DNA from 2 places in the Gilliamella sp. B2838 genome. Region 2 is predicted to be linked to the other one. Evidence: riboswitches for the same ligand, from Rfam matches in the RefSeq annotation. Region 2 holds a riboswitch; the other holds the start of a gene.
What was found. A riboswitch is a leader RNA that binds a small molecule or an ion and turns the genes downstream of it on or off. The one in region 2 is predicted to bind thiamine pyrophosphate.
Positions count from the first base shown of each region.

Region 1: another riboswitch for thiamine pyrophosphate. It lies ahead of thiM (hydroxyethylthiazole kinase); the one in region 2 lies ahead of thiB (thiamine ABC transporter substrate binding subunit).

Region 1 covers NZ_JAFNOO010000002.1:186,671-192,873, reverse strand. Annotated here, with positions in the region: gene J3U63_RS02705 (STY0301 family protein) at 1-142, shown strand, start outside; gene thiD (bifunctional hydroxymethylpyrimidine kinase/phosphomethylpyrimidine kinase) at 262-1,056, opposite strand; gene thiE (thiamine phosphate synthase) at 1,068-1,709, opposite strand; gene thiM (hydroxyethylthiazole kinase) at 1,719-2,507, opposite strand; TPP riboswitch at 2,568-2,670, opposite strand; gene trkA (Trk system potassium transporter TrkA) at 2,710-4,113, opposite strand; gene trpS (tryptophan--tRNA ligase) at 4,190-5,185, opposite strand; gene J3U63_RS02675 (phosphoglycolate phosphatase) at 5,225-5,920, opposite strand; gene rpe (ribulose-phosphate 3-epimerase) at 5,913-6,203, opposite strand, start outside.
Region 2 covers NZ_JAFNOO010000003.1:18,079-24,281, reverse strand. Annotated here, with positions in the region: gene thiB (thiamine ABC transporter substrate binding subunit) at 5-1,003, opposite strand; TPP riboswitch at 1,043-1,151, opposite strand; gene J3U63_RS03740 (hypothetical protein) at 1,195-1,542, opposite strand; gene argS (arginine--tRNA ligase) at 2,028-3,761, shown strand; gene J3U63_RS03730 (amidohydrolase family protein) at 4,312-5,328, shown strand; gene J3U63_RS03725 (hypothetical protein) at 5,441-6,203, opposite strand, start outside.

The sequences.
Region 1 (6,203 bases), on a different contig from region 2:
AAGTAGGGTTAAATTGGTGCAAAAAATTGACTCATCGATGAAAAGCTGTTGGATTTTTTATTCTCAGGATAAATACGGCAATAACGTATCTCATGAAAATACACTTTATTGCAGTACAAATAAAGCCGAAGATGTTAAATAATCCTATGTGGGATTGCAAAGCTTGGCAATCCCACACCCGTTCAACTCTCAAACTGTCATGATTTTCCCTAATAACGGGTAATCAAGCATCAAGTAATCCATTATTTTGCTCGCTAGCTTTTACCACCATTGATAAAAATGGTGGGTTGGACCAATTCCTTTGCCAATCGATAAATCATCGGCATGACTAATTGCACCTTGTAAGTAGTTCTTTGCTTGTTGAATGGCATCTGGCAAGCTGTGTTGCGGTAATAATGCGGTAATTGCAGCTGATAAAGTGCATCCTGTACCATGCGTATTTTTAGTTTGGATACGAGGCGATACCATTCTAATTGTTTGGTTTGACGTAATTAAATAATCTGGGCTTTCTTGACTAAGTAAATGCCCACCTTTGATTAATACCGCTTTACAACCTAATTTTAGCAAGGCATGTCCTTGTGCCTGCATTTCGTCCTCATTTTGGGCTTCTTGACAATCGAGCAGGGCAGCCGCTTCTGGTAGATTCGGGGTGATAACGGTGGCTAATGGTAAGAGTAATTCACGGATTGCATTCACCGCATCAGATTTCAGTAGTGGATGACCGCCTTTAGCCACCATGACAGTATCAAGTACGATGTTGGCAATCGGATGTTTTTTTAAGAGATGATGAACCACTGTCACAATCTCTTTATTCATTAACATGCCCATTTTTACACTATCAATATTGATATCCTGATACAGAGTATTAAATTGGGCTTCTACAAATTCAGGCGAGACAGGTAAAACAGCATCGACGCCTTGCGTGCTTTGTGCGGTTAATGCGGTGATCACTGACATGCCATAAGCACCTAACGCCGAAAAGGTTTTCAAATCTGCTTGTATACCCGCGCCACCGCTAGGATCGGAGCCGGCAATGGTTAATGCAACTGTTGTCATTCTTTGATTTCCTATCTTGCTTGTTGAATTTTGGTCAGTAGCGATTGACTGGCATTAGCAATATCTGCTTGACCACAAATAGCGGATACTACTGCGACACCTTCAATACCAGTTTTTATGACCTCAGTGACATTGGATAAACCAATTCCGCCAATGGCAACCGCAGGACACTGTTTGAGTTTCACAAGTTCAGCTAATTGTGCAGTACCTATGGCGGAAGCCGCATCTTTTTTGGTTGAAGTTGGGAAGATTGGCCCAATACCCAAATAATCAACCAATTGCCATTCAACGGCATCAAGTTGTTGTTGATTACTAACAGAAAAGCCGAGCCATTTATTTGCACCGATTAATTGACGAGTAACGGCAACAGGTAGATCACGCTGTCCAATATGTACGCCGTCAGCGTCTATCGCTAATGCGATATCGACATGATCATTAATAAGTAGCGGTACTGGCGTGTCTTTTAAAAGGTGCTTGAGCTGCATAGCTGCATGATACCAATCTTTACCTGATAGTTCTTGTTCTGATCTTAATTGTACGGTAGTTACACCATTTTCAATGGCAATTTTGGTGGTATTAAGCATACCTTGAATACCGCCACACAATTGCGGATCGAGCACTAAATAGAGGGTTAAATCGAGTTGTTTTTTCATCTGCTTGCCCTATTTTGAACCATCAACAAAAAGTGAAAGCTGATCGATAAGCGACACAGCAAAACTGCCTAGTCCTTGCTGTTTATTGGCTCGCTCACCAGCTTTTTTCATCATATAACAAGCACTGGCTGTGGCAGCTAAACTATCAGCACCACAAGCAATAAACGCAGCAACCATCGCGGATAATGAACAACCTGTACCGGTAACAGACGTTAATGCAATATCTCCACCCGCAATGCGATAGGTGTTCTCGCCGTCAGTGATATAGTCAATATCGCCTGTCATGGCGACAATGGTTTGATAACGACGAGCCAATTGTTGAGCTGCCGTTAATGCAACCGTTGTCGAATCTTGGCTATCGGTACCTTTAGAAGAAGAATGTTCGCCATTTAGCGCTAAAATTTCAGAGGCATTACCCCGAATCGCTGTAGGTTGGTATTTTAATAATTGTTGAGCGATATCAGTGCGATAAGCTAAGGCAGGTCCAACGGCAACCGGATCAAGCACCCAGCGTGTTCGGCTTTGTTGGGCTTGTTCGGCAGCTAACAGCATACTTTCAGCAATATTGCTATGCAGTGTTCCAATATTAATTAATAAGCTATTGGCAATATCGACAAATGATTTCACTTCTTGTTTGGCAATAATCATCGCTGGCGATGCACCAATTGCCAGTAAGATATTGGCGGTAAAATTTTGCACGACCTCATTGGTGATGCAATGCACTAATGGGCGTTGCTGCTTAACAAGGTGAATAAATGGTGTGGCGTGCTCAGCCTGAAAGGTTTTTATCTCTGACATATTCTTTCCTTAACGATTAATACAACTTATAACAGGTTAGGAAGAATTTGCCAATCAGAAGGTTAACGGCTTAGACTTCCCTACGCTGGTATAATCCAGATCAGGTTCAACGGGTAAAATCTCAGTTTTTTGTATCAAACAAAAAACACCCCGAGTCAAAACAATTTGTGTATTATGAACTGAGTATCAGTTTTAAACAAGATTATTGTAATAATCTTTCAATATCGGTTATGGCTTTTCTATCAGGTAAAAAGATGATTAAGTGGTCATTATCTTCAATAGTTAAATCAGTATTAACAATAATCACATCTTCACCTCGTACTACTGCACCAATTGTTGCAGCTGAAGGTAATTTTAATCCATTGATATTTTTACCAACAAGTTTTGATGTATCACTATTGCCTTTCGCCACAACTTCAATAATTTCGGATTCCCCTTGTCTGAGTGAAACGACTTTGACGATACCCGTTTGTCTTACATGGCTTAAAAGCTCAGAGATTGTGGCATGCTGTGGTGAAATAGCAATATCAATCACACTATCATTGATCAATTCTAGGTAAGCTTGCCGTTGAATCAAAACAATCACTTTTTTAGCGCCCATTCGTTTAGCCAGCATTGATGACATAATGTTAGATTCATCATCACTGGTGACAGCGATAAAGAGATCGGTTAATTCTACCTGTTCTTGTGAGAGGAGTTCTTGGTCTGAAGATTCGCCATGTAATACGGTTGTATTGACCAACTGTTCAGCAATAAACTCAGCTCGTTGAGCATTACGTTCAATTAACTTTACTTGATAATCGTTTTCTAAGCGTTTGGCTAGAGCGACAGCAACACCGCCTCCGCCACTAATAATGATACGTTTATAGGGCTTTTCTAAGCGTTGTAATTCACTTGTTACGGCTTTTATGTTCACCGGAGGGGTAATAAAATAGACCATATCACCCGCTTCAATTAAGGTTGAACCGATTGGGCGAATAAAACGATTTTTTCGATATATCGCAACCACTCGAGCTTCTACATGCGGTAAATGCTCTTTTAGTTCAGATAATTCACTGCCCACTAATGCACCGCCATAATAAGCAGTGACTGCAACCAGACAGACACGATTATCATAAAAAGAGGCAAATTGTAAAGCGCCTGGATATTGTACTAACCGGCTGACATGATTAGTGATTAAATTTTCGGGTGCGATGATGTGGTCAATATTAATACAATCTTTGTTAAAGAAGGGATATTTTTCGTCGTTATATTCAGGTGCTCGAATACGGGCAACTTTTTGCGGTATTTTAAACATGACATGACCAATTTGACAGGCCATCATGTTAACTTCATCAGAATTGGTTACAGCAACAAGCATATCAGCGGATTCGGCACCGGCGCTTTCTAATACCTGAGGGTATGAAGATTTTCCTAAAATAACTTGTAAATCAAAGCGTTCTTGTAGTGATTGCAGTTTGTCATGATCTTCATCAACGACAGTAACATCGTTTTGTTTTTCGGTAACCAGATACTCAGCTAATGCACTGCCGGTTTGTCCTGCACCTAGAATAATAATCTTCATAACAGACCTATCATCGTTAAATGACTTTACTACGCTTGCCATCTTATGACAAGCGTACTTATGTCAATTAATATTGTTTAAGTTTACCCTTAATTCGTGCTATTTATTCGACTCGCTATTAAACAAAACCGATTACATCGTATACTTTTTTCAAGGTCGGCTCGGCTTTAGCGCGCGCTTTTTCAGCGCCTTCACGCATAATAGAAAATAGATAATTTTCATCGTTGCGATACTCATGATAACGGGCTTGTAATGTTGTTAACATATCGATCACTTGCGTTGCTACTTCCGTTTTCAAATGACCATACATCTTTCCTTCAAACTCTTTTTCAAGCTCTGCTACCGGTTTACCTGTAACGCCAGTTAAAATATCTAATAAATTAGAAACGCCGACTTTATTTTTTAAGTCATAGCGAACTACTGGTGGCTCGTCAGAATCGGTCATCGCACGTTTGATCTTTTTCTCCACATCTTTTGGATTTTCAAGTAGGCCGATCACGTTATTGCGGTTTTCATCAGATTTAGACATTTTTTTGGTTGGTTCTTGTAATGACATCACTCTTGCACCAACTTTAGCAATAAATGGCTCTGGTACAGTAAAAACATCACCATAAAGTGCATTAAATCGCATAGCAATATCACGTGTTAACTCAAGGTGTTGTTTCTGATCATCGCCAACCGGTACTAAATTGGCTTGATATAGCAAAATATCAGCAGCCATAAGCACAGGATAATCAAATAGACCAGCATTAATGTTTTCTGAATGACGTGATGATTTATCCTTAAATTGCGTCATGCGGCTAAGTTCACCAAAATAGGTATAGCAGTTTAACGCCCAGCCTAATTCTGCATGGGCAGGAACATGAGATTGTACAAATATAGTGCTCTTTTGTGGATCGATTCCGCATGCCAAATATAATGCCATTGTATCTAGCGTTGCTTTGCGTAATTTTTGTGGATCTTGTCTTACGGTTATCGCATGTTGATTGACAATACAGTAAATGCAGTCATATTCGTTTTGTAGCGCAACCCAATTTTTTAAAGCACCTAAATAGTTGCCAAGTGTTAGTTCTCCTGAAGGTTGTGCACCACTAAATACAATCGGTTTACTCATAATTTATTCCTAATTTATTTATGCTTTGTTTTTTGCTAATTATTTTTTTGCATCAGCTTTGGGATGAGGTAATAACGTTAATATATCTTTAAAATCATCAAATAAGAAATCGGGATCACTTGTTGCAATCGATATTCCATAATTATAACCATAGCTTAATGCTACAGTAGGGCAATGTGCATTTTTAGCTGCCATAATGTCATTTTGAGAATCACCTACAAATAATAATTGATCACTAAATAGACCAAAGGTCGCCATCACTTGATAAAGTCCAGCTGGATGAGGTTTTAATTTGATCACATCACCACCCCCTAAGACTAACGAAAAGTATTCTTTTATCCCTAAAGAAGTCAGTAAATCAGGCAAAAATTGTGCAGGTTTATTGGTGACTAAAGCAAGTGGATAGTGGTTGTCATGTAATGCTTTTAAGGTTTGTTTGACGTGTGGAAATAACTTAGTTTCTACATCCATAACCTTATCATAATGTCGATTAAAGAGTGCCTTGGCTTGTGAAAACATTTCATTGGAAGGTTGGACATTGATAGCTTTAAATATGCGTTCTAACATCACATCAATGCCATTACCTACAAAGTTTTTAACCTGTTCATTGGTTATCGTATTTAATTTTAAATCGGCAAGCATATGCTTGGCTGCAAGCGCAAGTCCAGGAACACTATCCACTAGTGTTCCATCCAGATCAAAGGCGATGGCTTGAATATCGTCGAGTTTAGGCATGAGTTACTCCTGATAGCGCTTTACGCATTGCATCAATCACTGTTTTATAATCTGGTTGACTAAATATTGCTGAACCTGCAACAAACATATCTGCACCAGCTTTAGCAATTTCGGCAATGTTATCAACTTTTACACCACCATCAATTTCTAAACGAATATTTTGTTTAGATTGATTAATACGCTCTCTTACTTGTTGTAGTTTTTTCAATGTTGATGGAATAAATGATTGCCCACCAAAACCAGGATTTACGCCCATTACTAAAATAATATCGACTTTATCCAT
Region 2 (6,203 bases):
GACATTATTTACTGACAGCAACTTGCCATTCACGCACCCAAGATTTTTGATTTAATTCAACTTGCTTTGCATCAAATTCAAGGGCTTTTTTCACTGTATCAATCTGTTGATAAGCTGCTGGCAAATCAGTTTTTATGATTGGATACATGACATTTTTTTCAGCAAATTGACGTTGAATCTCGGGTGTTAATAAATAATGTAAAAATTGGCGAGCTAACTCTGGTTGTTGTGTATATTTTACAATGGCAGCCACTTCAACTTGACGATAATGCCCCTCATCAAAAATGGCGGCAGCAAAACGATGATCGTTATCAGAAATTATATGTGCAACAGGGGAAGTGCTGTAACTTAATACTAAATCTGCTTCATTTTTCAAAAACATGCCGTAAGATTCGCTCCAACCTTTTGTTACTGTTACGGTATTTTTAGCTATTTTTTGCCATGCTTGCGCAGCATCATCACCATAAACTTTTTTAACCCACAGCAGCAAACCTAATCCAGGCGTGCTAGTTCTAGGATCTTGATAAATGATTTTCCAATGATCTTTATTGTCAACTAACTGTTGCATAGATCGCGGTGGATTTTTTATCTTCTGTTTATTATAAATAAAGGCAAAATAACCGAAGTCATATGGCATAAACTCATTATCCCACCAGTCAGTATAGAGATTATCGGGTTTGTCGATCTGATGTGGAATAAAAATATTCGTTAATTTTGCTTGCTCAAGTAGATTATTATCCAACCCTAAAACAACATCAGCATTGGTTTTATCACCTTCAAGCTGAATACGATTTAAAATTGAAACACCATCACCTAACGTAATTACTTCTAGCTGACAATGACATTGAGCTTCAAAACCCTGTTTGATAGCTTCTCCAGGCCCCCACTCCGACATAAACGAATTATAGCTATATATTGTTAAAGTCGGTTGCTGTGCGCCAGAAAAATGCGACCAAAATAATGATATAAATAGAACAGTTGATAACAACAATTGACGAAACATTTTGCCTCCAAATAGCAAGAAAAAGACAAAAGGTTTGAGCAGATATAATAACTCAAATCCCTCCGCTGGCATGATCCAGTTCAGGTTCGACGGGTTATGTTAACACAACTAACACTCTCAGCCCATTAGGGCACCCCGTTGAGAACAGCATTAGTGTAGTCGGTGAAGGCTTAATTGTAAATAGTTGTTACTCACTGTTGCCATTCAAACTTCTTTGCCATTTTAGAATAAATTAACTTAAACTTACCAGTGTTGATCTTATACTGCTCTCCTTTACAAAATTCCGGTTTAGGATCTTTTATTAGTCCAGCTTCATCACCATATTCATGTTCATCATCATAATAGTTAGTCACATAATGTTTTAGGTTTATCGTTAAATCCTTATTGACCGAAAATTCAATAAAACAATTCACATCCTCATAAGAATATTGACTATCTAAAAGCACCGCATCAAGCAATTTACCTTGTTCATCATAACTAGTTAGTTGAATATTGAGTAATGGGGTATCAGATATCCCATACCAATTATAAATAATCACTTAAAGACAATTATTCGCATAAAACCACCTACTTCGTAATAACGAATTCCTTCATGAAAGGGAATAAATTCATAGGACGTATTTTGGATCGGGAAATCAATCTCTTGCTCATTTAAAGGTCAAGTGAGTTTTGCATACTTATCCAAAAGGACATTTTCACCATGATTATTTGATTTATAGTATTTTATCAATTGTGAGGAGGTTATCGGTAGTTTGAGCTCTTGCAGATTGTTATGGTCTTGGGCAAATGCCAAAGTTGAAAAGACAAAAAGCATTGACAATCAGTTAGTTAAATAAATTTTGGCACATGTTTTCTTTTTATTTTTTTCTATTTTATAGTTAAGTTAATCTATCACCCTTAAATTAAAAAATTTTTGTTTATAAAAAAATTAGCTATTTACTTGTCCTTAACTAATCCCACAGTGACAATTTATCAATTTATCAGTATTATATTGGGCATTTTATTTTAATTGATTAGGTTCAGTGTGAATATTCAACAACTATTAACACAACGTGTTTCCCAAGCAATGATTATGGCCGGTGCTGATAAAAACTGTGACGCTTTAATCAAGCAATCCGCTAAAGTTCAATTTGGTGATTATCAAGCAAATGGTATCATGTCTACCGCTAAAAAATTGGGAATGCCACCACGCGCATTAGCTGAAAAAGTTTTACAACATCTTGATATTGATGATATTGCCGATAAAGTGGAAATCGCTGGGCCGGGTTTTATTAATATCTTCTTAAAAAATAGTTGGATTGCTGAACAAAACGAAGTCGCGCTAAGTAGTGATAAACTCAATATTACTTTACCCGCCAAACCTCAAACTATTGTGGTTGATTACTCGGCACCCAATGTTGCTAAAGAGATGCACGTCGGTCATCTACGCTCAACCATTATTGGTGATGCCAGTGTACGAGTATTAAGCTTTCTTGGTCATAATGTTATCCGTGCCAACCATGTTGGAGATTGGGGAACCCAATTTGGGATGTTAATTGCCTATCTTGAAAAAATGGAAAATGAACATGCCAACGACATGGAGCTTTCAGATTTAGAATCGTTCTATCGCGCAGCTAAAAAACATTACGATGAAGACGAAGCCTTTGCCGAAAAAGCCCGTAATTATGTAGTAAAACTTCAAGGTGGTGACAAATATTGCCGTGAAATGTGGCGAAAATTGGTTGATATCACCATGACGCAAAATATTGCCACATATAAACGCCTTAATGTCACATTATCGATTGAAGATACAATGGGCGAAAGCATCTATAACAGCATGCTACCAGGCATTGTTGCCGATCTAAAACAGAAAAAATTAGCGGTTGAAAGTGACGGTGCAATCGTTGTATTTTTAGATGAATATAAAAATAAAGAAGGCGAACCCATGGGCGTTATCATCCAAAAACGTGATGGTGGCTATCTTTATGCAACAACCGACATTGCCTGTGTTAAATATCGTTATGAAACACTTCATGCTGAACGTATTTTATATTATACCGATTCACGTCAACATCAACATTTAGAACAAGTTTGGGATATCGTGCATAAAGCGAAATATGTACCAGAATCCTTAAAACTTGAGCATCACATGTTTGGTATGATGTTAGGTAAAGATGGCAAGCCGTTTAAGACGCGTTCTGGTGACACTGTTAAATTAAATGATCTACTTGATGAAGCGACAGAACGAGCGACTACTTTAATTCGAAATAAAAATCCAGACTTAACCGATACTGAGCTTGCCCAAGTGGTTGACGCTGTAGCAATAGGTGCGGTCAAATATGCTGATCTTTCCAAAAATCGTACCACCGATTATGTGTTTGATTGGGATAATATGTTGTCATTTGAGGGAAATACGGCCCCTTATTTACAATATGCTTATACGCGCGTGCTTTCTGTATTTAGAAAATCAAATATCAGCGAAGACAGCTTAAGCGGCACTATTAATTTAGGTACGGATAAAGAGCGAGCATTAGCGATTCGATTAATACAATTTGATGAAACTGTATCAAACGTTGCCGCAGAAGGCACACCACATGTACTTTGCGCCTATTTATACGATATCGCTACCCTATTTTCTAGTTTCTATGAAAATTGCCCTATTTTAACGGCGGAAAACGAAAACTTGAAACAAAGCCGCTTAAAATTGGCTTCGTTAACCGCTAAAACCCTTAAAATCGGTCTTGATATGTTAGGAATCAAAACTGTCGAAAAAATGTAACATTAGCATACCACCGATAAAATTCATCATCGGTGGTTTTTTCATTAAAACACATAAATTCTTTTAAAATTTTTACACGCTGATATATTAAAGAACGCTAAAAATCCAATTCATCCATATACTCTTTAGTGTTAAACAAAGCAATACTACACTTTTTGAGATTGACAATAAATCGCATAATGCTTTTGTTGGTCTCGATTTTTGGACAATAGATTATTGATATAAAATAGGTAGTTATTGATTAAAAATCCTGTAATACTAAAATTAAATTTTATATAAAAGCTTGAATTTGGGATAAAAATCTAAAAAATAATACTTTAACCATTTCATTTATTTACATATTTTTATAAGAACGGCACTTGATATTAAAAATAGTTTAGTTAGAATTCTTTCAAATTATTTAAGCAACCAAGAGTAGTTGACCATGACAAAATATAAATCAACAGTCCTAAACAACATTGTTGATTTATTGTTAATCCTCCATCTTAGGGGGATTTTTTTTATCTATTATTTTATCTAATTTAGCTCAATTGAATCGTAGAGGCACATTATGACCGATAATAAAAAGATGTTATTAACCAGTCGAGATCAAAGTTTAAAAGCATATTTAATGAATAAAATTAAACAAAATGGCGGTTGGGTTAATTCACATATGCATGCCGATCGTGCTTTTACGATCACTGTTGACAGTTTTGATGTTTATCAAAAGCAGACTTTAATTGAAAAATGGGATACGTTAGATAAAGTCAAAGCATCGATGAGTGAAGACGATTATTACCGCCATTTCAGCATGGCGGTTGAGCGAATGATCGAACAAGGGGTCAGTGCCATGGGATCATTTGTCGATATCGATCCAATTGCAGAAGAGCGAGCAATCAAAGGTGCACTAAGAGCCCGTGAAACTTATAAAAATGACATTATCATAAAATTAGTCAATCAAACCCTTAAAGGTGTTATTGATAAAGAAGCACGTTATTGGTTTGATAAAGGTGCAGATTTAGTTGATATCATTGGTGGATTACCACGTCGTGATGAACGTGATCATGGTGAAGGAATGGGGCTAAAACATCTTGATGTATTGATGCAAACAGGAAAATCATTAGGCAAAATGGTCCATGTTCATGTTGATCAATTTAACTCCTCAGACGAGATTGAAACCGAACAACTCACCGATAAAACTTTGGAACATGGCATGCACGGACGCGTAGTAGCAATTCATAGTATTTCAATTACTGCGCATAGTTTGGAATATCGTCAAAAACTCTATAAAAAAATGAAAGAAGCGAAAATGATGGTCATCGCTTGCCCATTCGCATGGATCGATAGCCCTCGCCGTGAAGAACAAGGTCCTACTCGTAATTCTCTTACTCCTGTTGATGAACTTGCCGCTGCAGGTATTCCTGTTGCGATTGGTACCGATAATGTCAGTGATTATATGTTACCATTTTCAACAGGCAACATGTGGGAAGAGCTTAAACTACTCGTTACAGGATGCCGGTATACCGATTTAGACAATGTGGTAAATGTCGCTACCAAAAACGGACGAATGGTATTAGGACTTGAATAATAATTGAATGAAACACAATAAAATTTGACCAATAAAAAATCCCACAGTTTTTAATCTATTGTGGGATTTTATTTTTTCAGTTTGGTATTTAACAACTTATTAAAGTATAAAATTATAATCTTTTTATATCTTGTGCAATATGAGATATTTCATTCATAATTTGCGTTTCAAGCTCATTTTTTGCCTCTTGCGTTAATTGGTATTGTTGTAAATAATTGCCATCTTGATGATCAAATTCGTAACTTGGTTTATCTCCCGTATAGGAATAGTTAACCTGCATTGAGTTTTTTTCAACTCGAAACGTTTTATCATAGCTTATTAGCCCTGTCACGTTTAGGTAAGCAGTCACGGTTATTTTATTCATCAATGTTTCTATTTTTAGGTTATAATCCTTTTCGCCATTCTTTTTAGTTTCATTTTTAACCGATCCACCCTGATCAGAGTAGTTTTCATCAAATCGGAGTCTGACATTAACTTGACTAGCATTGCTATCATCAGTAGTGGTCACAATTCCTTGATCGCGGATTGCATCCATTATTCGACTTTGCATACCACCATTAACGTTAAAATAGACTGTTATACGACCTTTTTCGGCATAAACTTCAGCCTTTTTACTTGCATCTCGATAAGAGCCATTGGGATAGGTATTAGAAGCTTTTTGGTACTGATATGCCGCATTACGATAATCAGCTCGCGAACTTGCTTTTTTAGCGATTTGTTCACCTTCAGCATAAGAGGAAATCGCAATTTGAGTTTTGAAGATTTTAATGTAATAATTCGCTAGTTTTTCACTATCTTTATAGTGTCCGATTGGACTATAAACTTCAGCGGCTTTGTTAAAGGCAGCCGCTGCTTGATGATAATCTTTTTTACGA